2 linked regions of the Puniceicoccus vermicola genome follow. The protein of the gene in region 1 interacts with the protein of each later gene in a pairwise test. Links are inferred from orthologs where the notes say so. Each region holds a gene or a part of one and is shown in the gene's direction. Other genes may lie near its edges.

Region 1 (17,138 bases):
CCCGCCATGGCCGCGGGCGCAGCCTCCGTCTCGATCGGCGAAGGGGCCTCTCTACCCCGCGGGACTTCCGACGCGGTTCTCCTCGGCAATGATCTGACCACCCTCCTCCGCGGCATCGACCTCGCCCGCCGCGTTCATCGCGGCGTGGAAACCAATGTTCGCTTTGCGGTCATCTACAACATCATCGGCATCCTGCTCGCCGCGGCCGGTATTCTTCACCCCATCGCCGCGGCTCTTCTCATGCTGGGTTCCAGCGCCACCGTATCCATCCGCGCTCTCCTCACCGCCGAATTTCCCACGCCAAAGTGAAAATCACCCTCGTCACCGAAACCTTCCCCCCCGAGATCAACGGAGTCGCCATGACTCTCGAAAAACTCGCCCTCGGCCTCTCCCGCCTCGGTCACCAAGTCTCGGTCATCCGTCCCCGGCAAAAGGAGGAACCCGAGCCCCGCCCCGAATTTGCCGAAATCCCCGTGGCTGGCATCGCCCTTCCCGGCTATTCGGAGCTGAACATGGGCCTGCCCGTCTTTCACAAGATTGACGAACTCTGGCGCGAATCCCGGCCCGACGCCGTCTACCTCGCCACCGAAGGCCCCCTTGGGATCGCTGCCCTTCTCGTCGCCCTCGTCCGCGGGATCTTGCCCGTCTCCGGCTTCCACACCAACTTCCACGAATATATGCGCCACTATAAGTTGCAGTGGATGGAGCAGATCGCCGAGCAATACCTACGCACGGTACACAACTCCACTTGGCGCACCTTCGGCCCCTCCCGGGACCTCCTCGGCCGCCTTGAAGAAGCCGGCTTTCGCAACCTTCGCCTCCTGGAGCGAGGCGTCGACACCACACTCTTCACCCCCGAACGCCGATCCGAAGAGTTGCGCAAATCCTGGGGAGCCCCCCCCGACTCGCCCGTATTTTTGACCGTCGGCCGGGTCGCCTCGGAAAAAAACATGCAGCTGCTATTTCGAGCCTGGGAAAAGATTCGTACCCAGCGCCCCGACGCCCGCCTCGTCATCGTCGGCGACGGCCCCGAGCGCAAAGCCCTGGAAAAGGCTTGGCCCGACGCTCTCTTCGCCGGGGCTCGACGAGGAGACGACTTGGCCGCCCACTACGCCTCGGCCGACTTTTTCCTCTTCCCGAGCATTACCGAAACCTTTGGCAACGTCGTTACCGAAGCCCTCGCCAGCGGCCTCGTCGTTCTCGCCTTCGACTACGCTGCCCCCGGTAAATTTATCCAGCACGAAGAGAACGGATTCATCGTCCCCTTCAAGAACGAGGAAGCCTTCCTCACCGTCGCGGACTGCCTCACGCCATCGGATCAAGACTGGTCAGCGATGCGCGAAGCCGCCCGCGAAACCGGACTCCAACTCTCCTGGGAGGCGGTCCTCGAACGATTCGTGAAAGATCTCCGCGAAGCCATCGCCCAACAGAAAGCCGACGGGCTCCAGCAAATCTAACCAAGGCCTGGATGATCGAGATTCTCGTCATCATCATTGTCCTCGGCGCGGCGCTCCTCCTCCCATGGATCAGCCAATGGGATCCTGAGCTCCTCCTGCTGCTCATCACCGGCATCCTCAATCTCATCAACCTCGGGATGACGATAATCAACATCGTCCAGGCCATCCGCAAAGACCCCCGGTTTCTCAATTCAGGAATCCTCGGGTCCGTCCAACTCCTCATCGGCTGCGCCCTTCTCCTCGCCTTCCTCCTCACCCTAGGCCCCCGAATCGAAACATGGCTCTGCGGCGCACCGTACATGTTCGGGGGAATCGTCGTTCTCGGGATCTACGGAACACGCTCCATTCCACAGAGCCGAAGAACTAAAGAATAGTTCATCAATTCTCGTAGATTCGAGAAATGGGCGTGGAATCTGAGATCGACGAGAAAACACTGGAAATTCTCCCACAACAAGCTCATATTCGGAGCACAAAACCCAAAGACCGAGCAGACTTCCCAAATTCCAGCGGATAGTTACGAATTTGGCACAGTTCGTGGATCGACTTCAAACTCAGGCAACCTTCCCATCGAAGACTCCCACTTCGCATTCGGTTCCCGAAATGAAAAGACGAATCCTACAGACGAGCACACTTTCCGACGAAAGAGCATCTTTCGCCGATCAAAGCGGATTTGCCCTCATCATTTCATTAGGAATGCTATCGTTAGTCCTTCTACTTCTTGTCGTTCTATCGAGCCAATTGCAAATTCACCTCTCTGAAGCGTCTATCTCAAGCTCAACGATCAAAGCCAAAGAATCCGCAAAACTCGGCTTTCTGGTAGCCTTGGGCGAACTTCAGAAGAGCGCCGGCCCGGATCAACGCGTCACTGCACGATCCGATATCTTTTACAGCGATCAGAGCAACATCCCCTTTCCGAATGAGACCGCTGCAGAGAACCGATTCTGGACCGGAGTCTGGGATACCACACGAGAGAACCAATACGAGTCTTCCTCACTCTCTCCCACTTGGCTCGTCTCGGGCGACACCCCCACTCCGTCAAGTGCGACTACGTCTAGAGATATTCTCCTAATGCCCGGATACCTACCGGCTGGCACCACAGATTATTCTGACCCCGGAGCTTTCTATCCCGTCCGCGTCGAACCCGAAATCATGGATTCGGAGGGAATTCGATTCGCTTGGTGGATAGGAGATGAAGGGACCAAAGCTTCCATCGCCATCCAAGATGAACTCATTGAGGAAGTGTCAAAACTCCCTCCTAACGGCACCTATCTCGACTACGGCCGCTATTCGAACCGAATTCTGCGCCAAGACCACAATCCAACCTTCTCCTATCCTCTACTTTATCAATATAGCACGGCGACCAGCGAAGAACTCGAAGCAATCGATAAGCAACTGGGAAGAGAGACAATCTTACGCGCTGCCGACCTCCTAACAGACAACGAGAAAGAGATCCTCTCTGCTCATGCTCTCCACGATCTAACAACCAGCAACCGTTTTGTACTCTCGAATCCCATCGAGGGTGGACTCAAAAAAGACCTTAGCTACCTAAAGACCGTTAATCCCGAGACCATCTCAGAATCAGATATATTCAACCACTTTGGAAAAACCGCCAACCCTTTGACTCCGCAGGTAGTCAATTTTTTTCAGACCCAGAGCGATCCTTCCTTAACCCAAGCAGTTAAAGGACAAGCACTGATCATACCTCAAAGCAAGTTGGCCGAAACTCGTGCCCTTACATCCCGATTTACCTTCGCTCCTATCATTACCGAGTTTCAACTTTCCTGCGGAGTGGCTGCCGCCGGTGGAAATCTGGCTAACACAACGAGCCAGCCGAGCGATCTCTATCTAATATATAAAGTCTATCTTGATATCTGGAATCCTTTCACAGCCCCCATGAGACTCGGGGATCCAATCGCCGCAGCAGAACCTAATTCATCGGATATCCGAATCACCGTCGAAGGCCTTCCCACTGCGAAGATCGAGAACAAGAATACTGCCGACATCGTAACGACCCCATTGCCCGATATCTCAATTCTATGGAGTGAACTTCAATCGGGCAAAACCCTCAAGCCGGGGATGAATTTTCACCTGACCTTCCCGACTGACACTGGAGGAGACAACTCTACCGGAGCAATTCAACAGGCGTTGGTGTTTCCGGTAACCAAAGCACCGGTCCAATTGAACGGAAGTCGAAGCGACGATTACACAGGCCGATTCTCCTTCGGATCAGACCCGATCCAGGTGACCTTCACCGCTATTGATGGAAATGGAAACGAAAGCGAGTTCTGCCGAGCCACCCTTCGGAATTACCCAAACTTCACGATCGACTATAAATACAATTCATACACGAACCGATCCAGCTGGTTCAAGCGAGTCGTCACAAGCGAAGATGGAGCGTGGGGCATGAATAACGAATCCCTGGAGGTAAATGGCTATGTCTTCGGCTTCCGATTCCGACTTCTCGACGAACAGGAAAGTATCGGAGATTCCAATGACCTATCGCGCATCCTCAGCGAGACTGACATTCGGAACCAAGTCATCGATGTTGATTTGAATACCTGGGATATTGGCGACGCATGGAGCGGTGAAGACGCAGTCCCCTACGACTTTACCAGTAGCTACCAAGAAGTGGATCCTGGTTACTTCGAGCCCTCATACGGATTCAAAAGTGATGAATTTTTCTACTACGGGGGGAGCGGACGACAAGACCGGATCGCTCGAGTTTACGAGATTCCGATATCCGGAATATCCTCCATCAGTGAACTGCGACTCATTGAGTTTGATGGTTACGCAAGCAACGCCGTTGGAAATCCATGGGGAGACGACTTGAATCAGTTTTTTGATGCATTTTTTCTTTCCAACTTACCAGATCCCTCGACAGCAATGTGGGATGGAGATTCGCCCTTAAGAAATCCTAGAATCAAACAACACAACGGAACTCCATCTCTTATCGATCCAAACACTGCCGAAAACCTGCTCCTCCATAACGGATTCAACCTCAACTCAACGTCGCCCGAGGCTTGGACAGCAGCCATAACCGGGCGCTCATTCGAATCCGGAACGTTCAACTTTCGATACGAGAGTCCCGACAGTGCGAATTGGGCCGATGACCCACCGTGGGGGACCTTGAATCAACCTCTCCAGAACGTCATTTTCTCATATGCACAGTCGGCCCCGTTCAACTCAATCGAAAGGCCCGACAACCCACGGTATGAGTTGCTCACATTGGACACGCAAGACGACTATCCCTCTGCTTTCAGCACAAAATCCCGTGAACTCAACACTGACCGACAGCACCCGGCGTTCATTCAGGGTCTCAGAGAAATGAAAGACGACGATCTGGAAGATCTCGGGATCGAGGTCGTAGAAGCACTACGGCGTTTTGCAGCCACTCAGAACCGACCTCCATTAAGTATGGCCGAATTTCTCAATGAAGGAATTCTCCAAGAAGCTATTGATCAAGTTCCGACCATCAATGATCGGGAAAACGGGTATGATCGTATTCCCCGATACTCCCCCGCCAGTATCAACCAGGGAAGTCTGATTTCACAGATCGGAGAATATTCTCAAGTCCGCTCTGACACCTTCACAGTACGATCTTACGGGGCCAATATTTCACATGACCGATCTGGAGAAAACGCATTCTACTGCGAAGCCATAGTCCAGAGGGAGATAGAGGAGATCGATGACAATGGCGGGCCGTTTGGCCGAAAATTCAAAATCCTCTCTTTTCATTGGATCCCCAAACCCGCTGAGAAACTATGATTCCTCGCTCATCATTCTGGATCCTACCCCTATTTCTCCTAGGGATCTGTGCATTTTCCCTGACTAGCACAGCTCAGGAAGGGAGCTATGAGTTCGAATTCCGAGTCTTTGGACTTCATCCGGGGAATTACAAAGGTATTTACTACCTAAATCCTGACGGCGACCCAGAAGCACTCCAGTTTGATAGGAGACAGAGATCGGTCTTCTATCACTTTCGGGCAGACTTCCCCGTTCAACCACTTCGCTTCTTCAGGATTATTGATGACGGAGGAGAAGGCTATTTCCAAACTGTAGCAGAGATCACCCCCAACCCGTCCTGGTCGGAAGTGCTTCTTCTTTTCACAGATCCTCCTCAATCCGAAATGCTAAAAGTCTATCCAGCGGAGGATGATGAAGAGGAATTCCCTTTCGGCAGTCTTCGAGTCATCAACTTGACCTCGATTCCGCTGGGAGGAAGCATCGACAAACAAACCGAGAACATCGCCCCGGGCCAATGGACCGACGCATTCTCGATTCAACGCCCAGGGAAGGTGGACGTCCTATTCGCCGCGGCGACCTCGGATTCAGTCCACCTCGTCTACCGCAAAAGTATGCCACTCTGGAAAGACAGCAGGACTCTTCTCATCCTCCGCCCCCCAGCAAGGTCAGGATCAATCCGAATTGGAGCGACCACCCTACAAGACTTCGAGAGCCAGAACTAATCTCGATCAAGTAGGCCCCACGGGGCGCGGCCCCGGAAATTTCAGTTATTCCAAACTCTTTTCGAGAAGACACGAAAACAGAGCCGTCACCCAAACAACCCCTTGCGCAAGCCAGTACCAATAGACAGCCCTTTCCAGTCACTCCCACGCAACGGATGAGGTCTTCGCGCTCGCTTCCCTTCCGGTTCGTTTTCTAGAAACTTGTTCACAAAGTCTTCCGATCCCAGCACCATCCCGTCCGAAAAATAGCGAACCCGGCACCGCAAAACCACCGAAAGAGGCAACTTCCCCTTCTCCTCTTGCAAAACCCGCACCGCTTCTTCGTGGGAAATCGATGCTTTCCCTTCTTTCTCACCATCACCAGCCCCATACAAAGTCTGCCGATACCCCGCCAGGTCCTTATCCACAACAGAAAGCCCGGCCCGAGCCAACCGCCCGCCCCCAAGCGCCTCCGCATACCCACAAAATCGATAATCCTTAGGATCCGCAACCAACCCCGCCCGAACCGCGTTCAAGTCGATATAGGCCGCTACCGTTCTGAGTGCCCACCGACCCCCTTCCACCAGCACACTCTTAAAACGTGCCGACCAAAGCGGCCCAAACCGATCCCGCGACCGATTGAACCAAAGCGTAAAACGGAGCTTCAGAGTCCGCATAAACTCCGAAACATCATGCATCCGGCGGGTCAGTTCCTTACGCAACTCCCTCCCATCAAGAAAGTTATCCTTCAAATGCCCCTCCAAAACCTCAGCAGGCATTGGATTCCAAGGAGTAGGCTTAGGATACAGCTTGCGATACCGACGAACCAACTCCGCATCCGGAACCTCCGTCCCTGCTGGTGGCACCTCCACCAAAATATGAAAATGGTTCTTCATCACCGCATAAGTAACCACCCGAACCCCGGAAAACTCAGCAACCTGCCATATCATTTTCCGCAAAACCTCCCGCTCCCGGTCGCCAAAGAGAGCCTCCCCATTCACCGTCCGACTCATTAGATGATGATACGACAACCGATCCGATTCTCTGCGTCTTAATTTGCCCATCCCCAAACCAACCCCGCCCACTGAGCACCGTCAAACATATTTAGAACAGTTATATAAATTCGAATCATTCCGACAATCGAATCTTTTATCGACATCCCTCATTCCGGCGTCCAAAAACCATGGCCGGTTCAAATTCTCTAAAGGGTTGCAGATAAGGACGGAAGCCTCCTACTATCCACCTTTGCAGCGATTTGCCGAACCATTAAACAATTCAATAAACCCAACAAAGGAAACGCTTTGGACATCGATCAGATCGAAAAACTCGTCGAACTCATGAAGGACAGTGACCTGTCTTCCATGGAAATCGAAGAGGAGACCTTTCGTATTCGTCTCGCTCGCGAGAAAGAAATCATCGCCGTACACGGTGGTGGTGGCGCAAGTGCTCCCGCACCTCTGCCGAGCCCGGCTACCAGTGCTCCGGCTGCTGCTGGAGGAGCTTCTGCTCCCGAGCCCGAGGAAAAGGGAATTGTTTACGTGAAATCTCCCATGGTGGGAACTTTCTACCGTGCTCCTTCGCCGGACAGCCCTCCCTTTGCGGAAGAGGGTGGTAAGGTTAAAGCCGACTCCGTCGTTTGCATTATCGAAGCGATGAAAGTCATGAACGAAATCCAATCCGAAGTGAGTGGAAAGATCGTCGAGATTCTCGTGGAGAACGGCGAACCTGTCGAATTTGGACAGGCCCTGATGAAGGTAAAGGAAGGCTAATCGCCGAGGTATGCTAAAAAAAATCCTCATCGCCAACCGCGGGGAAATTGCCCTTCGAGTGATTCGTGCCTGCCGAGAGCTGGGCATTGAGACTCTCGCGGTTTACTCTGAAGCCGACGAACAGTCGATCCACTGTCAGGTGGCTGACGATGCTATCTGCATCGGACCGGCCGCCAGTTCCGAGAGCTATCTGAAGGCCGACCGGATCCTCAGTGCGGCCGAGCTCGCCAACGTCGACGCGATTCACCCTGGGTACGGATTCCTGTCCGAGAATGCTGATTTCGCCGAACAGTGCGAAAGCTGCAACATCAAGTTCATCGGGCCTTCCTCCAACACGATCCGGATCATGGGCGACAAGGCCTTGGCCCGGGAAACCGTGAAGGCTGCCAAGGTTCCGACCGTTCCGGGGAGTGCTGGGGCGATTCAGGACGACAAGGAGGCGCTGAAATTGGCCAAAGAGATCGGATTTCCGGTTATCATTAAAGCCGTTTCCGGTGGGGGTGGACGCGGAATGCGCGTGGCTCACAATGCCGTCGCCTTTCAACGGGAATTCGAAAGTGCCCGCAACGAAGCCGAAAAGGCTTTCGGGGACGCTTCCGTCTACGTCGAGAAGTTCATTCAGGATCCGCGCCACATCGAGTTTCAGATTCTCGCCGACGAGCACGGCAAGATCGTCCACCTCGGTGAGCGCGATTGCTCTGTGCAACGCCGTCACCAAAAGGTGATCGAAGAGGCTCCTTCTCCTTTCCTCTCTTCCGACCTCCGTCGCAAGATGGGCCGGGCCGCGGTCAAGGCTGCTGAAGCGGCGAACTACCAGAATGCTGGTACAATCGAGTTCCTCGTCGATAAAAACGGAGATTTCTACTTCATCGAGATGAACACCCGGATTCAGGTGGAGCATCCAGTTACGGAAATCGTCACTGGAATCGACCTGATCAAGAAGCAGATTCAAATCGCTTCGGGCGAGCCCCTCGGAATCGAACAGAAGCAGGTCCGCATCAGTGGCAAACACGCCATTGAGTGCCGTATTTGCGCCGAAGATCCGTCCCGTAATTTTGCCCCTTCACCGGGTGAGATCAAACTCTACTTCCCTCCCGGTGGCCCTGGGGTTCGCGTAGATTCTCATGTGTATTCCGGCTATCCGGTCCCCCCTCATTACGACTCCATGATCGGAAAACTGATCACGTACGGAGAAACTCGTGAGGAGGCAATTGTCCACATGAACCGGGCACTGAAGGAATATCTGATCCGCGGCATCAACACCAACATTCCCTTCCTCCAAGCAATTGTCAGCGACCCGGTATTCCGCCAGGGGCAAACGACGACCCGCTACGTGGAAGAATTCCTGGCCCGGACTCCTCGGTACCTTCTCTCTCCCACTCAACCCGATAAAGTATAAACGCTATGGAACAACCGAACTCATCCGATAACGAATCCACTGTCCCATTTGTCTCCGAGGAGAGTTCGACTCTTGGCGAGATTCGGATCAACCATAGCGTCGTCGCCAACATCGTTCGAATCGCGACCCTGAGCGTCCCTGGAGTTCACTCCGTGGGCGGTGGCCGATTCGAGGGCATTACCGAGATGTTTGCCAAGCGTGAAGGCGAACGGGGTGTGCGCGTCAGCGAAGACGAAGGCGGGACCTACGAGATCGACATCCGCGTCATTCTGGATTTCGGAGTTGAGCTGGCCCGCACGGGCGGACAGATCCAGCAGACCGTTCGCGAAGAAGTTTCGAAGATGACGAGCAAAGATGTCGCTCGGGTAGATATTACCATCGACGGCGTCCATGTTCCTGAAGAACCAAAGCAAGAATCGGGACAGTGGACTGGCTAAAACCATAAGCCATGGAGGAAAAAATCAAAAGCTGGTTCACCGAGTTGGTGGGCACCGACTTCCAGTTTCTGGCGCAGAGAGAGTTCCAGTTTATCGTGGGGGCCGCTCTGGCGCTCCTTATCATCCTCCTCATAATTCGGTACCGCCCCGGACGTCGGATCCGCGCCTTCCGAGGGGAAACGGGCCGGGTGGACATTTCCCGCCATGCCATCCACGAACTGGTTCGTTCTGCATGCGAGCAGATGCCGGAAGTGTACAAATCCTCGATCAAAATCAAGGTTCGCCGGAAACTGAGCATCACGGTTCGCATTCGACTCGAAAGCAAAGCTTATCTACGGGATACAGCTTCATTCCTACAGGCCCACCTCAAGGACTCACTGGAAAACAATTTGGGAATCCAGAAGGTCGGGAAAATTGAGATTCTAGTCACGGGGATCCGCAATGGGTCCAGCCCCAAGGTCGATCTCAACGAGAGCGCTCGCAAAGAAAAATCCGAACCGCAAAAAGATCGACCTCAAAAGGTGGAGTCCGCGCCCGAACCATCGGAAGCATCCCCACAACCGGCAGTTTCTCACACCGAAGAAGAGCCGACTCCAAAACCTCATGCAGAAGTAGTCCCGGACCCTTCCACTCAGAAAAAGGAAGTGGCCGCGATCGTGAAACCGGACCCTTCCGCACCGCCTCCGGAGAAAAACGCTGAGAGCGAATCCGAGGAAAAGGATGCCCCCCACCCCGAATCAAAAAAAAACGGCCCCACCTTCTTTAATAAGAAGAAAATTTAGATCTTAAATCTTCTAAGCCTGCCAATGCCAGTCTCGGCATAGATTCAACCTTCCTTCCCTCGAAAACCCAAACGATTCGGCATGAAGCCCTGCACGGACGACGAATCACTGATCGAACTCGAAAAGAGCATCCAGAATCCCCTTGCGCGTAAAGGGTATGGTCTGGTCTCGCCAATGCTTGAGCGATTAATCGGCATCCGCGCCGTCAACCAGCTCTACGACAGCAGCCGGCGGAGCTCCCCGGAGACCTTTTTCCAAAACACCCTCCGAAGCTTGGGAGTCAGCTATCGGTTTAGCGAACAGGAAGCCGCTCGCATCCCTCCCGACGGTCCCGTCTTCGTCATCTCCAACCATCCTTTCGGCGGGTTGGACGGGATCATCCTCGGCGACTTCCTCCAATCCATCCGCAAAGACAGTAAGCTCCTCGCAAACTATCTTCTCTTGCGAATGAGTGAGATGGAGCCCCTCGTCTACGGAATCGATCCTTTCGGCGGGACAAAAGCTGCCCGCTACAATGCCCGCTCGGTGAAAGAATCGCTGCGCTGGGTCCGGGATGGACACCTCCTCGCCACCTTCCCCGCCGGCGAAGTCTCCCACTTCCGCCTCAAGCAGAAGCGGGTCACAGACTCCGATTGGAATCCCGTTTCCGCGAAGTTGATCCAAAAATCCGGCGCCTGCGTCGTCCCCATCTTCTTCTACGGGGGCAACAGCTTTTTCTTTAACCTTATGGGGACGATCCATCCCCGCCTGAGAACGTTGCTCCTGGCCCGAGAACTGACGAATAAACGCGGGCGCGAAGTTTCTCTAAAGATCGGCTCCCCCATTTCGGCTGGCAAGATTGCAAAGTTCACCGACGAAAAGGACCTCCTCGATTTTCTGCGGCTGCGCACCTATCTACTGGGAGGATCCGAGAGGCGCCCGCGGGGACCACTTCGTATTCGACCCAATATTCGCTTGGCGATTCCCCAAAAGCAAAAGCCAGTAGACCCCGACCACGACCCATTGATCGAACCAGTTCCCAAGAAAAAACTGGTGGGTGAAATCGAACGCCTCGCCGAAGGCAGCCTCATTTTCGAGCGCAAGCAATTCCGCGTCTACGTCGTAAAAGGCTCGGACGCTCCCAACATCCTCCTCGAGATTGGTCGTTTGCGGGAGCTCACCTTCCGCGACGTCAGCGAGGGCACCGGAAAGCCCTACGATACCGACCACTTCGACCTGGACTACCTTCAACTCTTTCTCTGGAACGCCGAAGAACAAGAAATCGTCGGCGGCTACCGGATGGGCCAAACCGATGCCATCCTCCCGAAGAAGCGAAAACGTGGCTTCTACACCAGTACGCTCTTCCGGTTCCGCACCGCTTTCCTTGAAAGCATGGACCCGGCCATGGAACTTGGCCGCTCCTTCATCATCCCATCCTACCAGCGCAAGTTTGCGACCCTCTCTTTACTCTGGCAGGGGATCGGAGCCTTCATCTCAGCGAACCCCCGCTATCGCTACCTTTTCGGCCCGGTCAGCATCAACTGCGAGTATGAAACCATCTCCAAGGACCTGATCATTCACTTCCTGCGCGGCAACAACTTCGATCCGTTGCTCTCCGGAAAGGTAAAGGCAAAAACCCCGCCCGAAAAAAGTCGTCTTCTCAGCAAAGAGGAAAAAGCCGCGATCGCGCGCGGGGTCAAAGACATCGACGACGTTTCGGCCCTGATTGCCGAGATCGAGCCCGACCAAAAGGGAGTGCCCACATTACTGAGACACTACGTAAAGTTGAATGCCCGTTTCCTGAGCTTCAACGTCGATGCGGATTTCTCCGATGTTCTCGACGGCCTCATGGTCGTCGACCTCTTGGAGACCGATGAGAAAACCCTCCGTTTCTTCATGGGGGGAGAGGAGCAAACGAAACGCTTCTACAGGCAACACCGCAAAGAAGTGGAGCTCGCCGAGCAAATATAAGAGAAATCCGACTTCGGAGACTTCAGACTCTGGTTTGACCACCAAGCAATTTGCCCAGTAAATTACCCCTATCCGAACATTCCTAACAGTTTTCGCAGCCACCTTTTCCCTGGCGGCTCTTCTTCCTGCACAATCGCTTTCCAGCGCACTCGGCGGAAACAGCAGTCCCACCAATCCTCCCGAGCAAAGGCAACAAGAACCGGGATTCACGGATCTTCTGGATTCTTCCGGGCGCTATCTTTCCCAGAGAGTCCGTGATCTTTTCGGTGCGACCGGAAACCTGGCCGAATGGGATTCCAACGAGAGTCCGCGCGCCACCATTTTCACCTACGTTGAAGGAATGAACGCTCTCATCTATGGCGGGAGCGAAAATACCGAACGAGTTCAGCAGACCCTCCCGCCAGGATTTCCTCCGCTCGGACCGGAGAGCATTGCCCTGAAACGAGTATTCGACCGATTGGGCACGCTGGACAAAGTGGACTTCCCTGACGCGAGTAATCTGGTCGACTCATCCCTCGATTCGTTCGAGGTCTTCCCCTACGCCGTTGATCATGAATGGATCTGGCAGATTCTCAGCGAAGCTCCGGAGCACCGCATTGAGCTCAGCAAAACCGACTCGGGGTGGAGGTTTTCCGAAGAGACTCTCGTCAACGCCCCCGCGCTCCTGCAATCACTACGCAACATTCCGCCCGTTTTTAACCACTCGGGTGAAACCGAGCTCATTGAGAGGGTCTTCGTCCCCATGCTCAACAATTCCCCCTGGTGGAGTTGGCTCGTCATGGCTATTTCGATTCCACCCGCCTTTTTCATCGGAAAACTGACACGGAAAGGAGTCCTTCATTTAGGAGACCGGATCGAGAAAAAGACACGCCCTCTGATCGGGTCAATGTTCCGGAGTGTAGCCTCCGCCTCTGCGATCATTGTCGGAACCATCATATTTGTCATCGGCGGCTCTTTCATCGAGCTGTCCCCTGCCCTTTCCGGTCTGTATTGGGACTTCGTCCGGGCGATTCTTCTCGTCGCCCTCGTCTTTCTGCTCCTCGGCATCACCGACATCGTTGCGACTCTCATCCGCAAGAAGATCGGATCAAAGAATCCGGAATACGGAGAGATGACGGTCACGATTATTCAGAGAGTCGTCCGATCCTTCATCTTCGTCATTCTGATCATATTCCTGCTCGAGAACGTCCTCGGTTTTCACATCGGTGCGCTCATCACCGGAATCGGAATCATCGGACTAGCGATTTCTCTCGCGGGGAAGGAAACGGCACAGAATCTCTTTGGCGCTATTTCAATTTTTATCAACCGGCCTTTCGCGGTCGGCGATTGGGTCCGATTCCGGGGAGACATTGGGGAAGTGGTCGACGTGAGGATGCAGGCGACCCGGATTCGCATCCTTTCGGGGGAGATGAAAATCGTCCCCAACATGCAGTTCATTTCCAAGGAAGTTGATAATCTTTCCATGCGCCCCTACATCCGGCGCGAGATGAATCTAAGCCTTCCCTACGGCACACCCCCTGACAAAGTTGAGAAAGCGATCGAGGTGCTAAAGGGAATTCTGGAAGACGATGAGATTGCCCAAAATGGCCGTTTCGTGGCCAAGGACGATCCGTCAAAGAACCCCTCCCCCCACGTTTCTTTCAGCGAATACGGCTCCTATTACCTCAATCTACAAGTCTACTACTGGTACTTCATTGGCGAAACGGGAGAAGAGCTCGATCGCCGAAACGATCGAGGATGGTTCAGCTACCTGGATCACTGTACCCTCGTGAACCAGCGAATCCTGCGTGCCTTCGCGGAAAACGACATCGAATTTGCATTCCCGACCCAGACCATAGAACTGGAGAAAAAGACTCCTCCCGAATCGGAGGATTCGCAAGAATCCGAAACCCACCAATAAAAACGGCGCCCCGAATCGGGACGCCGTCGTAAAAAAACATCAGCCGCGAGGCTTAGAAATAATACCGAATCCCGACGGCTGCATTCAGCTCAATTTCCGTATCGGGAATGAGGTCAAGGATCGGAACAATTTCGGCGAAAACGTCGATCGGGCTCTCGGGGAAAATGTAGGAAACACCGATTGGAACGCGGACTCCGAAAACCGAATCACCTCCTCCATCGTCTTCTTCGTAGCGAAAACGCCCTCCGATGCCGTAGTAGAGCGGAAGCGAACCCTTCATGGTCGCGGTCTCAAGGATCTCAAAATTGTGGAAAAGGTAATCCGCATGCATTTGGAAGGAATCTTCCCCGGAGAAGGACCAACCCACTCCGCCGTCAATCGCCGTTTTATCATTGATCCAGCTCTTTATGCTGATGCCTGTCGGATCCCCCGCCATGATTCCTACACCAATACCCGACAAAGGCACCTGGCTCGCAACCGCCGCGGCCGTAATAAAAAAGAGTGTTTTTGAGGTTATCCGATTTTTCATAGGACATCACTACTTGTCCCTGTTCAGGAATTCCAGTCCTAAAACGCTTTTCACAAAAGCCATATCGAGTCGGGGAAAATACGGCTCCCGCAACGTACTTGTTACGCTTCTCCCCCTTGCCGATTTCGGCATTTCCCATACTCTTAGTCAGATGGGGAAAGAAGAATCGATCGCTGGGAAAAAGAAAGCACACAATCGTCCTTCCGCAGGAAAATCGCGCGCCGAACTACACGAAAGATTAGAGCGGGCGGGCCTGCCACCCGGAGAAGATCTGCCCACAATCGACAGCGCCTTTGATCGACAATGTCATACGGTCTTCGACGTAAGGCGTTTCTCTGCAAACGAGCTGCGGGAAGACCGCACCGACGATCCATTCGAGACAAAAAAGCTTCTCGAAGACAGCGAAGGGATGGCGACCTGGATTCACGTCAGTGGCGTTCACGCTGTCGAGAAACTGCAAAAACTTGGAGAGCTCCTTGACCTCCATCCTCTCACCGTAGAAGACGTCATGAATCTATGGGCACGACCACGTGTCGACATCAACAAAAAGGAACTCTTTTTCACCGGAAAGGCGGTCAATATTGATTCAGAAACTTCCCACCCGAAAAGCCAGCAGATCTCGATCGTTCTCCGGGAAGATCTGCTTGTTTCCTTCTCCGAAAACGAGGAGGAACTCTTTCGCTCCGTCATCGCCCGCCTCCAAATCCCGAACAGCCGCATTCGCTCCTCGGGTGCCTCCTTTCTCGCCTATTCCTTGATCGACACCCTCGTCGACCGGCTCCTCATTCTCACCGAGGCCGTCGAAGAAATCGTGGTCGACATGGAGGAACAAATGCTCGGCGAAAGCGCCACCGACGACCCGATTCCCATCGGCGAAATCTACCGTCGTAAAAGGCAAGTTCTTCGCCTCAACCGCATCGCCTTTCCTTTGCGCGACGCCATTCACGACCTCCACGATCTTTCCTCGGAAATCCTGGATTCCTCACTCGGAATCTACCTCCGCGACCTTCTCGATCATGCACGCCGGGCCGCCGAGCGCGTCGAGCACGCAAGAGGCATGCTCCATGACCTCCAAGATTTCCACTCCGCAAGACAGGACAACCGCATCAACCGAACCATGCAGCTACTGACGGTCATTGGAACGATCTTCGTCCCCCTCACCTTTGTGGCCGGAGTCTACGGGATGAACTTCAACCCACAGACAAGTCCTTGGAATATGCCCTTGCTCGACAACTACTGGGGATACCCGATCTGCATGGCGGGGATGTTCCTCTTCGCAATCGCGATGGTGATCTATTTCCGCAAAAAAAAGTGGCTATGAGGTCCGGGCCCCCGGGGAGGTATGCAACTCATAGGAATGAGTGCGGATCCCCCGTGCCGCCAATTCTTCGATAATCCGGCCCGCTACCTCAACTTTGAGATTCCAGGCATCGGCCGGAGTATGGGTCCACATCGCCAGCCAGCACTGAATCGACTCCTTCTCCATTTCCATGATCCAGAATTTGGGATCATCGTCCCCCACGAGCAAATGGCTCTTGCGACCAGCCTGAATCGCCACCTCGCGAACCAGCTTCATATCGGATTGATAAGAAACGTAGAACTGAATCTTCGCCCAGATCAAATTCTCCCGATTGCTGTAGTTGATCACCTCTTTCGTCAACATGGAGCTATTGGGCACAACGTATCGGCGCCAATCCCACAACTTGATGATCGTGTGAGTCGGGGTAATATCCTCAATCGTCCCATATTGCTCATCGAGAAGAATGGTATCCCCAGTGCGAAATTGCTTGGAAAACGTCACCACATAGCCGGCGATCACATTCTCAAGAAAGGGACGAGCCGCGATCCCGACAAGAACCGCACCAGCCGCACCGAACACCGAAATGAGTCCCGTCGAAAACCCGTCGAGGAAAGGCGCTGAGGCCAGTCCCAACCAGACAAGGACCAAAACCGAAAGAAGCGTTCTTCGGATAATAGAAAAGCGATAACCGAGGCTCTCAAGCGCCTGATCGCGAGAGTCCTCCGTATGATTCTTCTGGGGAGCTTCCGAACGGAGAGGTTCGAACCGTTTCAGACGCTGGATTCGGGCCGCCCTCTTCCGCTCAGTCCGAGTAAGAATGGTCGTAAGAAGAAACCATCCCCCCATCCCCGCCGCGATTACGGCGGCGAAATACAGAAAGTCGTCAATTTTCTCCATAAAGCTTCACCTCCGCGAAAACCCACTTCGCGTAGTCACCTGCCGCCCCTGTCGCCGTTACCCAAACCCACTGCGGAGTTTCATAGGGATGAGCATTTTTGAAAAATGATTCCACTTCGTGCGCCCCCGACTCCGTGGTTTTCACCCACAATCGAACTTCCTCCTCGGAACAAATCTCCCCTTTCCAGCGAAAAACAGACCTCACTCCCGGGTCCATCTGAACGCAGGCCGCAAGATTCTCCTCCAGCAGACGCCCGGCTAGCGCTTCCGCAT
Region 2 (14,575 bases), on another replicon or contig:
CGAACGCTTGGACCTGATGGGGAGAACGCTCCGCGCCACGTTTCCCAGAGTATATCGATCATTTGGAGACGATGAGTCTTTTGCCGATCAGCGTGTAGACGCTTTTAGCTCCAAAAATCTGCGGAATCTCAAGAAGGAGGCGTCCGTTCCTCTGCTCAAGTCCGTTTCGATGAATCATTTTTCGCCGGAGCAAGAGGAAGAGGGTGGGTTGCGCTGCACCACTCATTTTGTGATCGTCGATCAGGAGGGAAACGTGGCCTCGGTGACTCAATCGTTGAGCAGTCGCTTCGGCGCGGGGCTCATCGCGCCGGGGACTGGCTTCCTCCTCAATAATTCGATGAAGAACTTCGCCATCCACTACTCGAAGTCTCCGAATTATATCGGCGAAGGGAAGCGCCCCCGCAGTACGATTGCTCCTACCATCATATTTGAAGATGATCAGCCCCGTTTGGCCCTAGGGGCTCCGGGCGGACAACGGATTCCCACGGCGATCGTTCAGGTGATTTCGGCAGTCCTGCAGCAGGATGAGAGTTTGGAAGACGCGGTGAACGCGCCTCGTTATCACCTACGACGTCCCCGGAAGCGAAGCGAACCTGATCAGTATGTCGAGGTGGAGCCGGAAATGGGAGAAGACTGGAGGGACGAGATGACTGCGTTGGGCTGGGATGTACACTTCGTCTCACGGGACGAATATTACTTCGGTGGAGTGAATGGGATTTTCTTTGATTCGGAAACCCAGATGTCGACCGGAGTTGCGGATCCCAGGCGGTCCAACTACGTCTCAGTCGGTTCGCGTTGAGTAAGGGCTTCAGGACTCGCGGTTTGGCTTGCGTGCTGTCGAGGAGCCTTCTGTTTCGATGCCTTTGTCGAGAAGGGTTGGGGACCTGCGAAGGTCCTGGTCCGGTCAGAGGTCTAGACCGGCCAGCTTCTCGAAGACTCGGGCCACCATTTCAGCGCCGGGATCGGGGATGCCTTTTAGATTGGACTCTGAGAGGTAGGATGACCGACCCGCACTCGTTTCGGTGATTTCGCGGGTCTGATCCGCTCCCTTCCGAGCGGCCTCTGCAGCCTCTTGCAGCGATTTTCCCGCGGCCAGGGCTTCGAAGGCAGGCTCCATGGCATCGATCATCGTTCGGTCGCCCTGTTCGGCTCCGCCGAATGATTTCATTCTATCCAAGCCCTGTTTCAGTGCCTCTCCGAGGTTTGCGCCTTCTTTCATCTGGCTCCCTGATTTGGTGAACAGAAGGGAGAGCAGGACGCCACTGGATCCGCCGGACTCGCGGGAGAGGACGCGGCCGATCGTAGTCAGAAGTTCGGGAGGAGAGGCGTAGGGGAGCTTTTCCGAGAGGTTTTTGAATCGTTGGCCTGCGCCTGAAAAGGTCGATCCGGCGTCGCCGTCGCCGACTTTTTCGTCCAAATCATTCATCTCTCCTTCGATCTCGATGAGGAGAGAGGCGATTTCCTGCACCACTCTCTTTGTCTGATCGTCGTTGGATGCTTCGAATTGGAGGGTCTCGGGTAATTGTGGGCTCTGAATGCTTGTCGGTTGCGAGTAGGGGCGGATCCTCCATTCCGGTGTCTCCGTGGTTTCGAGTAGAGCCTCTTCGGTCTCTGAATCCAAAGGCAGGAGTGATAGGGAAAACCCGTTCATGTTGAGCGAAGTCGTCATTGCCGTGGGGCCGATCAAATACTTCACCTTGGAGGACAAGTCCGTCTGATCGAAGCAATGGACGAGGAGGTTCATCTCGAGCGGAGTGACGCTTCCGAGGTTGTTGAAGAGCAGGGCGAATTCACCGCTCTTCTTCGGGAGATATTTGTTGAGCTCTTTCACGGCTTGCTCGACCAAGGAACGGGCTTTTTCCATTTGGATGACTTGAGCACCGGGTTCGCCGTGGATTCCGAGACCGAGCTCTGCCTCGGATTGGGAGAGTCTCGATTTTTCTGGATTTTGATATTTCTGGCCCTCGGTCAAAGAAAGGCCGATTGAAATCGCATCATTCGCTACACCCTTTGCCGCTTCGGTCACATCCTCCAGCGACTTTCCTTCTTCTGCTAGCTTACCGGCTACTTTGTGGACGAAAAGGGTTCCGGCGAGTCCCCGTTGGGCCGTATCCTCGCCCAGGGCAATGTCGTCTCCGACGATTACCATCTCGACCCGGTGGCCGAGCGCCCGGGCCTGTTCCGCTGCCAATCCGAAATTGAGTCGATCGCCAGTGTAGTTCTTGACGACCAGAAGGGTGCCGGCCTCACCGCTGACCGCGAGGATTGCCGCGAGAACGGCATCAACGGATGGCGATGCGAAAATATCGCCACAAACGGCGGCTGTGAGCATTCCTTTGCCGACAAATCCGGCGTGCATTGGTTCGTGTCCTGAGCCGCCGCCGGAGACGATGGCTACTTTTTGGGGATCGATTTCTTTTCGGAGAACGACTCTTATTTCGGGGAAAGAGTCTAGCTTGGTGAGTAAAGGATTGGTCAAGAGGCCTTCGATCGATTCGTTAACGGCATCTTCGGGGTTATTTATAAATGACTTCATAGTTTCTAGGGTGTGCAATGGGGAGAGTGGTATGAGGAATATGTATCGGTTTGTTCCTTACAATATCACTATGCAGTCTATGGGAGGTATCCGTTTGAGTCAAATTTCGCGAGAAAGTGACCCGGGTGTGGCGATCTGCTGGTGACGCTATTGCGCCTCGAGGTCCTCTAGGGCAGAGTCAGGGTTTTTTAGAATACGGCCCAGCCAGCCAGGCCGCTGAGGATGACCAGAGCCCAGGGAGGCATCTTCCAGAATTGGAGGAGGAGGAAGGCAAAGAGGGCGAAGGCCGCCGCGCCGGGAGAAATCACAGCACTGATCCAGACCGGATTGTAGAAGGCGGCGAGGAGAAGGCCGACGACCGCGGCATTGGTTCCGGCGAGGGCGCGTTTCGCAGAGCGGTTGGTGCGGATGCGATCCCAAAAGGGGAGGAGGCCGGAAACCAGGAGGATCGAGGGGACGTAGATGGCCACGAGGCAATAGAGTCCTCCAAACCATCCGGCCGGGGATTGGTTCATCGAAGCTCCCAGAAAGGCGGAGAAGGTGAAGAGGGGCCCCGGAACGGCCTGAGTGGCACCATATCCGGCGAGGAAGGTGCTCTGGTCTACCCATCCGGTTTGGACGACGGCTTCTTCGAGTAGAGGGAGGACGACATGGCCCCCGCCAAATACCAGAGATCCAGAACGGTAGAAGGCGTCAAAGTATTGGATGTAGGAAGAGGAAAGGAGGCTGCCCGCGATCCAGAAGCCCACGAGGAGGACGGCGAAAGAGATCAGGCAGAGAAGGCCCGTCCGGTGCGAGAGGTTGGGGTTCGGCTCCGTTCGGCTCCACTTGGTGTCGGGTGGGGAGAGCAGAATCCATCCGCCGATTGCCCCGCAGAGGATGACGCCGATCTGAGCCCAGACGGTCGGGAAGAGGAGGACCACTGCTCCGGCAACGAGGGCGAAAGTGACCGTAGTTCGGTTGCGACACAGTTTCGTCGCCATTCCCCAGACGGCTTTGGCCACGACCGCAACTGCAGCGAGCTTGAGCCCCAAGACCCATCCCGCCCCCGATGCATCCCCAATCGCGGCCAAGCCATAGGCAAAGAGGATAAGAGCAATGGCTGAGGGAAGCGTAAATCCGCACCAAGCGAGGATGCCGCCCGCCCATCCGTGCCGGAGGTAGCCGATAGCATAGCTCACTTGGCTGCTGGCCGGGCCGGGGAGAAATTGGCAGAGGGCGACGAGATCGGCGTAGGCTTCATCGGTCAGCCATTTTTTGCGGCCGACAAATTCATCGCGGAAGTAGCCTAAGTGGGCGACCGGACCTCCGAAAGAAGTCAAACCGAGACGAAGGTAGATGAGAAAGAGAGAGAAGAGAGGAGCGCGATTCCGGGTCATGACAATGGCTGGATAGGCTGCTCCATAACCGCCAATCGAAGCCGAGAAGTCGAGGGAGAAAAAGTTTCTCCTCGTCTCTCTGTTACGGGACAGATACAAACGCCGAATGGAAGTCAAAATCCTTCCCCTCGGACCTATACAGACGAACGCTTACTTCCTCGCGAAGGACGGACACGCCGTGCTTATCGACGCACCCATGGGGGCGCACGATGCCGTGACCGCCTTGCTGGAGGAAAAGGGGCTGACCCTGGATGCGCTCTTGCTGACGCACGCCCATTGGGATCACACCACGGACGCGTATCTCTTCCAGAAGGACGGGATCCCCCTCTACGGTCATCGGGACGACCAAGAGCTTTACGAAAATCCGCGCACGATGTCTTCCTACGGCTTGCCCGGCGTGCCGATGGAGCCCGTTCAGATTGATCATTGGGTCGATGAAGGGTCTCAGCTGGAATTCTTGGGAGAATCCGTCGAGGTGCGCCACGTTCCCGGGCATTGTCCGGGAAACATCCTCTTTTATTTTGAGGACGAGGCCGCCTGTTTCAGTGGAGACGTGATCTTCGCCGGAAGTGTCGGGCGCGCCGATTTGCCCGGTGGCGACTTTGCGGTTCTGGAGAAATCGATTCAGAAACGCGTTTTTACCTTGCCGGACGATACGGAAATCTATCCGGGACACGGGCCGATCACTTCCGTGCGGGAAGAAAAGAGGCGTAATCCGTTTGTTCGGGCAATCTCCTAAATTCATTGATTTCCATGAGCCCGGAAGTTGACGAACGCTGGATGCGGAGGGCCATCGAGGTGGCCCGCAAAGGGTGGGGGACGACTCATCCAAATCCTTTGGTAGGGGCCGTGTTGGCCGATCGAGAACAGATCCTGGCCGAAGGTTACCACGAAGTGGCTGGCGGCCCGCATGCCGAAGTGCAGGCCCTCCGACAATGGGAAGGCGTGGTTCCCGATTCCGCTACCTTGTATGTGACCTTGGAGCCCTGTTCCACAGTCGGGCGAACGCCAGCCTGTACGCAGGCGATCATCGATGCGGGAATCAAACGGGTGGTCGTCGGTGCGCTCGATGACGATGCCCGCCATCGCGGGAAAGGCCTGGAAATCCTGCGGAGTGCGGGGATTGCGGCCACCGCTGGCGTTCTGGAGCAGGATTGCGAGGATCTGAATTTGATCTTTCATTTTTTTCACCGGACGGGTCGGGCGATGATCGCGGCCAAAGTCGCCACAACCATCGACGGCCGCACAGCTGTCGAGGGAGGGGCTTCGAAATGGATCACCGGAGAAAAGTCGCGGGCCAACGTCCACCAATGGCGCCGTTATTTCCCAGCGATTGCGGTGGGGGCCCGCACCGCAATTGCGGACGACCCCTCCCTGACCTCCAGACTGGGGCCGAAGGACTTTTGCCCGGTCCGGATCATTTTTGATCGCACCGGACGGCTGGTGAATTTCCCCAACCTGCGGGTCCTGACCGATAAATTTCGGGACAAGACCGTGATCTTTGTTTCCGACGAAGCCTATGACAAGGTGAGGAAAGTCGTTTCCGATGAGGTCCGGGTGGTTCGTTGCCCTGGAGAAGGGGAAATCCGTGATTTCTTGCTCGGCTGGTTGGCCAATGAGGGCCTGCACGGGATCTATGTGGAGGGCGGGAGCGTGCTTCATAGTCGGCTTTTTGCCGAGCAGGCAGTGGATTACCTTTTTGCCTATCGGGCGCCGAAACTTTTCCTCGATGATCGGGCGAGGCCGGTCGCGGGAGGTCGCTACTTGGAAGACCCCTCCGAAGCGATCACCTTGGAGGACTGCCGGCACGAGATTTTTGGTTCCGATCAGTTGCTTCGAGGCAGGATTTGTTATCCTGTAGGGAAGGAACGATCATGATTACCGAAACCTCTGTCGATATCGTCCTCGCCTCCGGAAATGCCCATAAGGCCGAGGAAATTCAAGCTTGGCTGCGGGAAAGGGGTCACTCTGTAAGCGTCCTGACTGCCAGTCACTTCGGTGGGATGAAAGGCTGCGAAGAGACCGCGACCGATTTCGAAGGCAACGCCCGGATCAAAGTCGAATTTCTCCAAAAACGGGTCTCGCCGCAGACGTGGATCCTGGCGGATGACAGTGGACTCGAGGTCGATGCTCTCGACGGTGCTCCAGGGGTGTTTTCCGCCCGGTTTGCCGGGGAAGGGGCCGACGATCAGCAGAACCGGGAGCTCCTCATCGAGCGCATGCGCAAAGTCGCCCAACCGCGTCGCCGTACCGCTCGTTTTGTCTGCGTGCTCGCTCTTTGGAAAGGCAAAGGATCGATCCAGTTCTTTCGCGGCGAGTGCGAAGGGAGAATCCTTCGACAGTCGAAGGGAGAGGGTGGGTTCGGCTACGATCCCGTCTTCGCTCCCAGCGGATCCCGCCAATCCTTCGCCGAGATTGATCCGGAGGAAAAGAATCGGATCAGTCACCGAGGCCAAGCCTTGGAAAAATTAGAAAAAGAATTGACCGCCTGACCAGATCGCGGTTTTGTCTTCGCTTTCCTCATCTGGAAATGGGGCCGTAGCTCAGTTGGAAGAGCGCTTGCATGGCATGCAAGAGGTCGACGGTTCGATCCCGTTCGGCTCCACCATCCAAAATGGGGTTGGGTCTACAGGCGGGGACACGTAGTCGGCCCGTTACTCGAGAATGCCTCTTTCCTTAAAAACCTTTTTGGCAGTGAGAATGGCGTTGGTGGCGGAGGGGAAGCCGCAGTAGGCGATCATCTGGGTGATCGTTTCGGCGATCTCCTCCTTGGTTGCTCCCTCATTCAGAGCGCAGTGAATGTGCAGTTCGAGCTGGGGGAGGCAGTCACCCATCACCGTTAATGCGGAGAGGGTGATCAGCTCTTGAATCTTGGGTTCGAGGACATTGCTCTTGTCGCCGTAGATATCGCCGAAGGCAAACTCCACGTTGACTTTCGCAAAGAGAGGGGAGACTTCGCGGATGTTTTCGACGTATTCGTCAGCGGCTTTGCCAAGATGCTCGCGCATGACTTTCAAGCCTCGTTCGTAGCGGTCACTCATTTTTTCTCTGGGTTCGTGGTTTATCGGATCGTCGAAGGTGGGTGGCTTCGGGAAAAACGGAAGTTCTGATTCCCGGACCGGTCAGTTGCCCACGTCTTCATGGTGGGCGTCGGTGAAGAGCTGCTGATTGTCGGAGTAGTCGATCTCGACATTGATGAGGGTCGGGCCGGCAACTCCGCGTGCCTCGATCAGGGTGGGGAGGATTTGTTCGGGATCGTCGATTTGGAAGCCTTTTGCGCCGAAGGCTTCGGCAAAGCTGCGGAGGTCGACCTTGCCCAGCTCGACGGAAGCCTCGCGGTGATACTTCATCACTTGTTGTTCCTTGACCATGTCGTAGGAGCCATCCCGCCAAACAATGTGGGTAAATTGCAGTCCCTCCCGTACGGCCGTTTCGAGCTCCATCGCTGAAAAGAGGAATCCTCCGTCGCCAGAGATAGAGATCACTTTCTTATCCGGATACGCGAGCTTCGTAGCCATGCCCCAGGGGAGGCCGACGCCGAGTGTTTGTTGTCCATTGCTGAAGAGGATTTGGTGGGGCCGGTGGGAAAACAGGTAGCGAGCGAGCCACATATACACGGAGCCGATGTCGCAGCAGACGACGGTGTCGTCATCGAGAATCTGGGATAATTCGTGGACGAATCGAAGAGGGTGGATCGTGCCGGGGCGGCCCGTCTTGTTTCCCGCTCCTTCGACGATGGAGAAGAGTTCCCGTTGAATGTCAGGATAACTGGGTGCTTTAACGGGATCCGTTCCCTCGGTGAGAAGGCCTAGGTTGGTTTTGATCTCCCCGAGAAGCTCGCACTCCGGGCGATATTGGGAATGGACGTTCGCGCAGGTGTAGTCGATGTGGAGGATTTCTTTTGAGATGTCGGCGTTCCAGATCTCGGGATCATACTCGACTGGATTGAAGCCTACGCAAATGACGAGGTCTGACTGATTCAGAACACGGTCAGCCGGTTGGTTGCGGAACAGTCCGGCCCTTCCATAGAAGCAATGCATATTTTCCTGGGAAATGACGCCTGCGGCTTGGTACGTGTTGATCGCCGGAATGGGGTGTTTCTCTAGGAAGGAGTTGATTGCCGCGAGATTCTCGGGGCGGCTGGCTTCCTCGCCGAGGAGAAGGATTGGAGATTTTGCATCAGAGAGTCGCCGGGATGCATCGGCGAGGACTGAAGAACGGGCTCGCCCAAAGGTGATGGGGGGAGCGGTGTAGCTGCCCAAGTGCGACGCATCCGCCAGCATGATATTTTGGGGCAGACTGATGAAGCAGGCACCCGCGCGGGGGGCTGTGGCGAGGCGGAAGGCATTCGCGAGACTCTCGGGGACGACTTCCGGGGCGGTGACTTCGATACTCGATTTGGTCACGCATTCGAGGAGCTTGGCGTTGTCCGTGTTTTGGTGCGACTCCTTGAACTTCATGTTCTGCGGGACGTTGCCGCCGAGGGCGACGATCGGGTCACCCTCGGTGGTTGCGGTCAGGAGACCAGTGGCAAGGTTGGCCACGCCGGGTCCGGAGGTGACGAGCACCACCCCGGGCTTCCCGGTTTGCCGTCCGTAAGCAGCGGCCATGAAGGCGGCATTTTGCTCGTGTCGGCAGAGGATGACCCGGATGGGGGAGTCTTCCAACGCGTCGAAGACTTTGTCGATCTTGGCTCCGGGGATCCCGAAGACGAATTCGACCTCATGCGCTTCGAGGCACCGGACAAGGAGTTCGGCAGTGGTTTGTTCTGACATCGTCGGATGAATTTCCGGTTAGCGGCGAACGGGGATGTAGTTCGGTTGCCATTGGGCGAGTTCGACGAGTTTTTCAACGTCATCGACTTCGGCCTTCATCGAGGAGAGTCCTTCTTTGACCGCCTGCTGACCGACCGCGATCGCCACGGCCTTGCTGACCTTGGGAGCGTCGTGGATTGGAGGCAGAACGGGATTGTCCGGTGAGTCGTGGAGCGGGGAGAAGCTGCTCAGCGTTTGCGAGGCGGCTCGGATCATTCCGTCGCTGACGGCGGTGGCTTTGACGGCAATCGCACCGAGACCCAAGCCCGGAAAGATGAAGGCATTGTTTCCCTGTGAAATCTGGTAGGTCTTGCCTTGGTATTCGACCGGATCGAAGGGGCTGCCTGCGGCCATGATTGCCCGCCCTTCGGTCTGTTCAATCACGTCTTTGGGCTCCGCTTCCGAATTTGCAGTCGGGTTGGAGAGTGGCATGATGACCGGGAAACGGGTGTTCTTCCCCATCTGTCGAAGGATTTCATTGGTGAAGGCTCCTTTGACCGTTGAGCATCCGATGAGGATCGTTGCCCCGGAGTTTGCGACGACCTCGGTAAGAGTGATGTTGGCCGTGTCCGAGACTTCCCAGTCCGCAAGCTCTCCGCGGTTGCGGGCGAATTTTTTCTGGAAGTCGGGAAGGTCTTCCATGTCGTCGACGATCAAACCATTTCGGTCGATGATGTAGAATCGTTCCAATGCCTCCTCGCGACTCATGCCGCTGTCGACAAAGGCGTCGAGAATTTGGTCCATGATGCCACAGCCCGCGGTGCCCGCGCCGAACATGACGACCCGATGATCCCTGAATTGCGTTTTGGTGGCTTCAATCGCAGCGATGACGTTGGCAGTGGCGACGATGCCCGTGCCCTGCATATCGTCATTGAAGGTGCATAACTGCGGACGATATTTTTCGAGAATGCTGCGGGCATGGCCGCGGCCAAAATCTTCCCAGTGTAGATAAACGTTGGGGAAGTTCTTTTCGACACACTTCACAAATTGTTCGATGTAAGCGTCATATTCTTCGCCGTCGACTCGCTTATGTTGTGAGCCCAGATAGAGTGGATCATCCAGAAGCTTCGGGTTGTTGGTGCCGACATCCAGTTGGATGGGCAACACCCGGGCCGGGTTGATGCCCGCGCAGATGATGTAGACCATCAGCTTTCCGATGCTGATGTCCATTCCGCCGACCCCCCAGTCGCCGATCCCGAGAACCGCTTCCCCGTCGGTGACGATGATGAAATCGATTTGACGAGTGGTGAACGACGACAGGACTTCGTCCATGTATTCGCGGTTGTTGTAGGAGAGGTAGACTCCGGATGGACGGCGAAAATCAGTGGAATAGGCTTCCACGGCATCACCGACCGTCGGCGTGTAGACGATGGGGAGAACTTCATCTACGTGCTGACTGCAGAACTTGTAGAAAAGCGTCGTGTTGCTGTCGTGGAGGGTATTCAGAAAAATGTTTTTCTCGATCGGACAATTCTTGCTTTGGAATTGGCGATAAACCCGTTGCACCTGCGACTGCATGCTTTCGACCCGAGTGGGCAGGTGCCCGTAGAGGCCTAGCGCCTTGCGTTCTTCAGCGTTGAATGCCGTTCCTTTGTTGATCAAGGGGTTGTCGAGAATGTCTCTTGCGGGCTCATCGGTTTGAATCGCGGTGATGCGGCCTTCGGCGTCTTTTACTTCCGTGTACATGGAGCTTTTCTGTCCTTTCTTTGAGGATTGAGTGAGTGTGAGAGAGGGGGTGTCCGAGAGGTTGCGTGTACTTAGCATGAAAGCAATCGAATTGAAGAATCCGGTGAAAGGTTGGTTGATGGCAGGACCTCTCCGATCAAGTTGATCTCGGTAGAGTCTGTGTCTGCCGCGGATCCCGAAATTTTGAGCTTTCGCATTTCCACGCATCGGATTCAATAGGGGGATGGATAAAGCTCAGGTATTCGACGCTCTTCGGGAGAAGCTTCAGCAGGAATTGAACACTGCGGTGGGGGCGTCGCGGGATGCCGCGGAGTATGCTACGAACGAGGAGGCGAGGGCGGAGTCCAAGTACGACACGCAAGGGCTTGAGGCTTCCTATTTGGCAGCGGGCCAGGCGACGATGGCCAATTCCCTGGCAGATGCAATTGCCACCCTGGGATCTGTTCAGGAAGAAATGATCGTGCCCCGTGATCGGGTGATGCGGGGAGCCTTGTTTGAATGTGATCTCGGCGGCTTCCGCGAGTGGTTCTATCTCTCTCCGGTCGGAGGAGGGGAGACATTGGATTTTGACGGTGAGGAGATTTCGATTGTTACGGCAAAGTCTCCCTTGGGAGCGGCCGTCGCGGGGAAAACCGCGGGCGCTGCCTTCAAGCTGGCAAATGGCACCGAGGGGAGCGTTCTGAAGGTTCTCTAGGAAGAGTTTTTTGGGGGTCGGCTGAAGGTGTGCTTCAGAGCGTTCACTTCTTGCCATTCCATTTGAGGTAGGACTTTCAGCGACCATATTCGCTGATCGATTTATCCGCGGGCGCGTTGAATAAGGCCGCCGACCTATGAAAGGATGTCATTCAATCGTTCAACCCAGAGCAAGGGCCGGATTTGCGAGGGAGGGATTTGTCGAGAGGTTACGGGAAGGATTCGGATGTCCGGACGATGATGCGTGGGTAAGGCTGAAGCCATACCCGATTCGGAAAGTCGGTTGATCCGTCGAGAGACGAGTCGACGATTGTTTATCCGAGATTGATCAATACGTTTGCTTGAGGATGTCCTATCTCCATCTTTGACATTCATGATCAAACATTTGGCCCATATCTGCATCCATTCGGAAAGCTTGTCTGAGACCTTGCGTTTCTATCAAGAGGGTCTCGGGTTGGAGAAGGGCTTTGAGTTTATCCGCGACGGGGAGCTATTTGGTTTTTATCTCAAATTTGGAGGGAACACCTTCATCGAAGTCTTTTCTGGAAAATCGGGAGAGCCGGGCAATATCGGTCATTTTGCGCTCGAGGTTTCGAGCATCGATGCCGTCCTGGAGCGGGTGAAAGCGGCCGGATACGAAGTGGGAGAGAAGAAGATGGGGGCAGACCATTCTTGGCAGGCTTGGCTTACCGATCCCAGTGGGGTCCAGATTGAGCTGCACGAATACACCGCAGAGAGTCTTCAGCTCAACGGAGGCACCTGCCACGTAAATTGGTGAGACCGTGTCGGCTGGGCGAAAGCTTTCCCTGGGCCGCTATGATTTCGCGGCCTACCTGACGTTTTTTGCTTATGCAGCGGGGTCAGTCGTGGTCCCGGTCTGTCTGATCGAGCTCGCGCGTGAGTTGAACTTTGATCTGGCTTCGGGCGGGATGACGGCGGGGGGAGGACTCCACTTTGGCCGGACGGTCACGATGGTCGTCGCAATGCTCCTCGTCGGTTTTGTGGCCGGGCGCTGGGGAACACGCCGGACCCTCGGAACTTCGGTGCTGTTGATGAGCGTGGGGATTCTGCTTTGCGCTTTGTCGCCTGGATATGGCCTTTTGTTTCTCGCTATGCTTTTCGCTGGTCTCGGGGAAGGGGTCATTGAGGGGCTGGCGACTCCCTTTGTGCAAAACCTACATCCGCGTGAGCCGGGCCGATACGTCAACATTTCCCACGCCTTCTGGTCGGTGGGGATCCTGGTCACGGTGGTCGTGGCAGGTTGGATGCTGGCCGCCGGTTATTCGTGGAGAGTCTTGACCGCAGTGGTTTCCGGGGTCGGGGCATTCGCTGCATTGCTGATCCTATGGCCAACTCCCGCGGGGATGCATTCTGCAGAGAGTGCGGAGCGGGCCGATGTTCGCGAAATCTGGCAGCGGATCCGAAAAATCGCGCGGAGCCGGAGGTTCTGGGTCTTCTACGGGGCGATGTTTTTGGCCGGAGGAGGCGAGTTTTGTCTGACCTTTTGGAGTGCGAGCCACATCCAGCTGCATTTCGGAGAAACGGCTTGGGGCGGAGGAATCGGTGTCGCCATTTTTGCCTTGGCGATGGTTATCGGGAGACTGGGCGCGGGCTACTTTGTCCCCCAGGCAAAACTGAGGAAGATGATCCTGATTGCGGCCGTTTTCGGAACCGGGGTGACCGTCTTTTTGCCTTGGGTCACGGAGCTTTATCAATTCTATCTGCTCCTCTTTCTCTCGGGTCTGGCGACCGCTCCCTTCTGGCCCAGTATCCAGAGTCACGCCGCTGAGCGTTTGCCGGAATTGGATGAGACCATGCTCCTTATTCTGCTATCCTGCGCAGGAGTCCCCGGGTGCGGGGTCTTTACCTATTTGATGGGATTCTGGGGAGACCTTGCGGGGAGTCTGGCCACCGCCTTCTACCTCGTACCGCTGGCGTATTTCTTCATCTTTGTCTTGATCGGTTTTTTGGGAAAAACGGGTCGAGAGGTGAGAAATTAGGCTTCTTAGGCGAGGGTGTGCTTGTAGAGAGGTATTTTTCGTAGAGGAACTTCGATAGAAGTTTCTTTGAACCCTCCGAAAAGCATTCGCTTCTTTCGGAGTGGCTTATTCTTCTCCGAGCCAGAGAAGGTCGTAGGGCTCGAGTTTGGCGAGCTTACGCGTACTGAATTCGCGGTCGGAGAGGGCGTCCTTCACGAAGTGACCCATGCCGATCGTGCGGAGTTCGGAAAGATCGATCTCCTGCGGTTTCTCGGAAAAATTGGCGAGGATGGCGGCAAAGCTGGCGTCGTGCCAACGGATGAAGCCGAGAACATGAGGATTGACCATGTAGAGCAAACGCATCCGATTGCCGCGGAAGGCCGGGATCTCTTTTCGCGTGGAGAACAGTTGCTGAAGAGTGAGGAAGACCTCTTTGGGGACGGACTTCTTTTTCTTCAGTTCGCGTGTGAGGCTCCAGTCCATCTTGACTCGGTGAACCCAGCGGCTGTCGTCCCCTTTGTCCGGGTCTTTCTCAAAGTCGTAGTCATTGAGGAGGCCCCATTCCTCGCCCATGAAAATCAGGGGGATGCCCGTGGCGGCACAGAGGACGCCGTAAACCATGCGCATACGGCGCACGGCCATATCCAGGAGGGCCGGATCCTTTTCCGTAATCGCTTCTTCAAGGCCGGCGAGGGAGGACATGGTGCCGCAGATGCGCATGTCCCCCGTATCGACGTTGTGCTGGAATGGGACTCCGCGGGCAAAACTTCCCGGGAAGCGGGCGGTGTAGAACCGGTTGAGGAAGTCGCGATGCCCGTCGGGATTGATCCCTACCTCCCAGCAGTCTCCGTTGTCAAAGGACCATCCGATGTCATCGTGACTGCGGAGGTAATTGAGCCAAGTCGTGCCCGGGGGCAGCTGAAAGCGGTGTGAGATCGAGCGTTCGAGAAGTTTGGTCTCACGGGTAGCCATGGCCTCCCAGAGGAGGGCCATAAAGGTCGGGTTATAGGAGATCTGACACTCTTTGGCGTCGATGTATTTGACGACCTCGTCCGGGTGGACGATTGCCTCTGATTTGAAGACGAGCCCCGGGGCGGCGATCCGACAGACCGCATTGAACGCTTGGATCAAAAGGTGCGCCTCGGGAAGGTTTTCGCAGGTGGTGCCCATCTGTTTCCAGATGAAGGCGACCGCGTCGAGGCGGAGAATTTCGACTCCGGTGTTGGCCAGGAAGAGCATCTCGGAGGCCATGGCGCGGAAGACCTCCGGGTTGTCGTAATTGAGATCCCACTGGAAGCTATTGAAAGTCGTCCAAACCCAACGCTTCAAGGTTTCATCCCACGTGAAGTTACCCCGACGCACGGATGGGAAGATCTCGCGTAGAGTCCTCTCGTATTGGCTCGGGATCGAGTGGTCGGGAAAGGTCCGGTAATAGTCGAGAAACTCCTGTTCACCCTCCTGCGCACGGATCGCCCACAAGTGGTCGTC

What was found.
Region 2: the proteins of accC (region 1) and ribD interact in binary tests that used the Escherichia coli proteins (3 or more experiments, as listed by UniProt). The link is inferred for Puniceicoccus vermicola from one-to-one orthologs.

What each region holds. Positions count from the first base shown.
Region 1 is NZ_JACHVA010000033.1:4,068-21,205, forward strand. What follows is about bases 7,036-9,875. They hold accC (acetyl-CoA carboxylase biotin carboxylase subunit), read left to right. Parts: upstream 7,036-7,681; coding sequence 7,682-9,070; downstream 9,071-9,875. Other genes in these bases: accB (acetyl-CoA carboxylase biotin carboxyl carrier protein), read left to right, coding at 7,204-7,671; H5P30_RS02565 (Asp23/Gls24 family envelope stress response protein), read left to right, coding at 9,076-9,507; amaP (alkaline shock response membrane anchor protein AmaP), read left to right, coding at 9,519-9,875. Also shown: H5P30_RS02525 (heavy metal translocating P-type ATPase), read left to right, coding at 1-309; H5P30_RS22375 (glycosyltransferase), read left to right, coding at 306-1,457; H5P30_RS02535 (hypothetical protein), read left to right, coding at 1,469-1,831; H5P30_RS02540 (hypothetical protein), read left to right, coding at 2,058-5,222; H5P30_RS02545 (hypothetical protein), read left to right, coding at 5,219-5,923; H5P30_RS02550 (transposase), read right to left, coding at 6,010-6,915; more of amaP, read left to right, coding at 9,876-10,289; H5P30_RS02575 (bifunctional lysophospholipid acyltransferase family protein/GNAT family N-acetyltransferase), read left to right, coding at 10,371-12,239; H5P30_RS02580 (mechanosensitive ion channel family protein), read left to right, coding at 12,580-14,139; H5P30_RS02585 (hypothetical protein), read right to left, coding at 14,192-14,668; magnesium/cobalt transporter CorA, read left to right, coding at 14,820-15,989; H5P30_RS02595 (mechanosensitive ion channel family protein), read right to left, coding at 15,984-16,865; divalent cation tolerance protein CutA, read right to left, coding at 16,852-17,138. UniProt on the Escherichia coli protein: This protein is a component of the acetyl coenzyme A carboxylase complex; first, biotin carboxylase catalyzes the carboxylation of the carrier protein and then the transcarboxylase transfers the carboxyl group to form malonyl-CoA.
Region 2 is NZ_JACHVA010000009.1:32,114-46,688, reverse strand. The notes cover bases 3,927-6,730. They hold ribD (bifunctional diaminohydroxyphosphoribosylaminopyrimidine deaminase/5-amino-6-(5-phosphoribosylamino)uracil reductase RibD), read left to right. Parts: upstream 3,927-4,668; coding sequence 4,669-5,793; downstream 5,794-6,730. Other genes in these bases: H5P30_RS00690 (carboxymuconolactone decarboxylase family protein), read right to left, coding at 6,570-6,730; rdgB (RdgB/HAM1 family non-canonical purine NTP pyrophosphatase), read left to right, coding at 5,790-6,407; H5P30_RS00710 (MBL fold metallo-hydrolase), read left to right, coding at 4,022-4,654. Outside these bases: H5P30_RS00725 (gamma-glutamyltransferase family protein), read left to right, coding at 1-799; H5P30_RS00720 (dihydroxyacetone kinase subunit DhaK), read right to left, coding at 905-2,536; chrA (chromate efflux transporter), read right to left, coding at 2,725-3,915; more of H5P30_RS00690, read right to left, coding at 6,731-6,956; acetolactate synthase AlsS, read right to left, coding at 7,038-8,690; H5P30_RS00680 (NAD-dependent malic enzyme), read right to left, coding at 8,709-10,415; H5P30_RS00675 (hypothetical protein), read left to right, coding at 10,639-11,109; H5P30_RS00670 (VOC family protein), read left to right, coding at 11,482-11,886; H5P30_RS00665 (MFS transporter), read left to right, coding at 11,891-13,108; H5P30_RS00660 (alpha-amylase family glycosyl hydrolase), read right to left, coding at 13,214-14,575. UniProt on the Escherichia coli protein: Converts 2,5-diamino-6-(ribosylamino)-4(3h)-pyrimidinone 5'-phosphate into 5-amino-6-(ribosylamino)-2,4(1h,3h)-pyrimidinedione 5'-phosphate.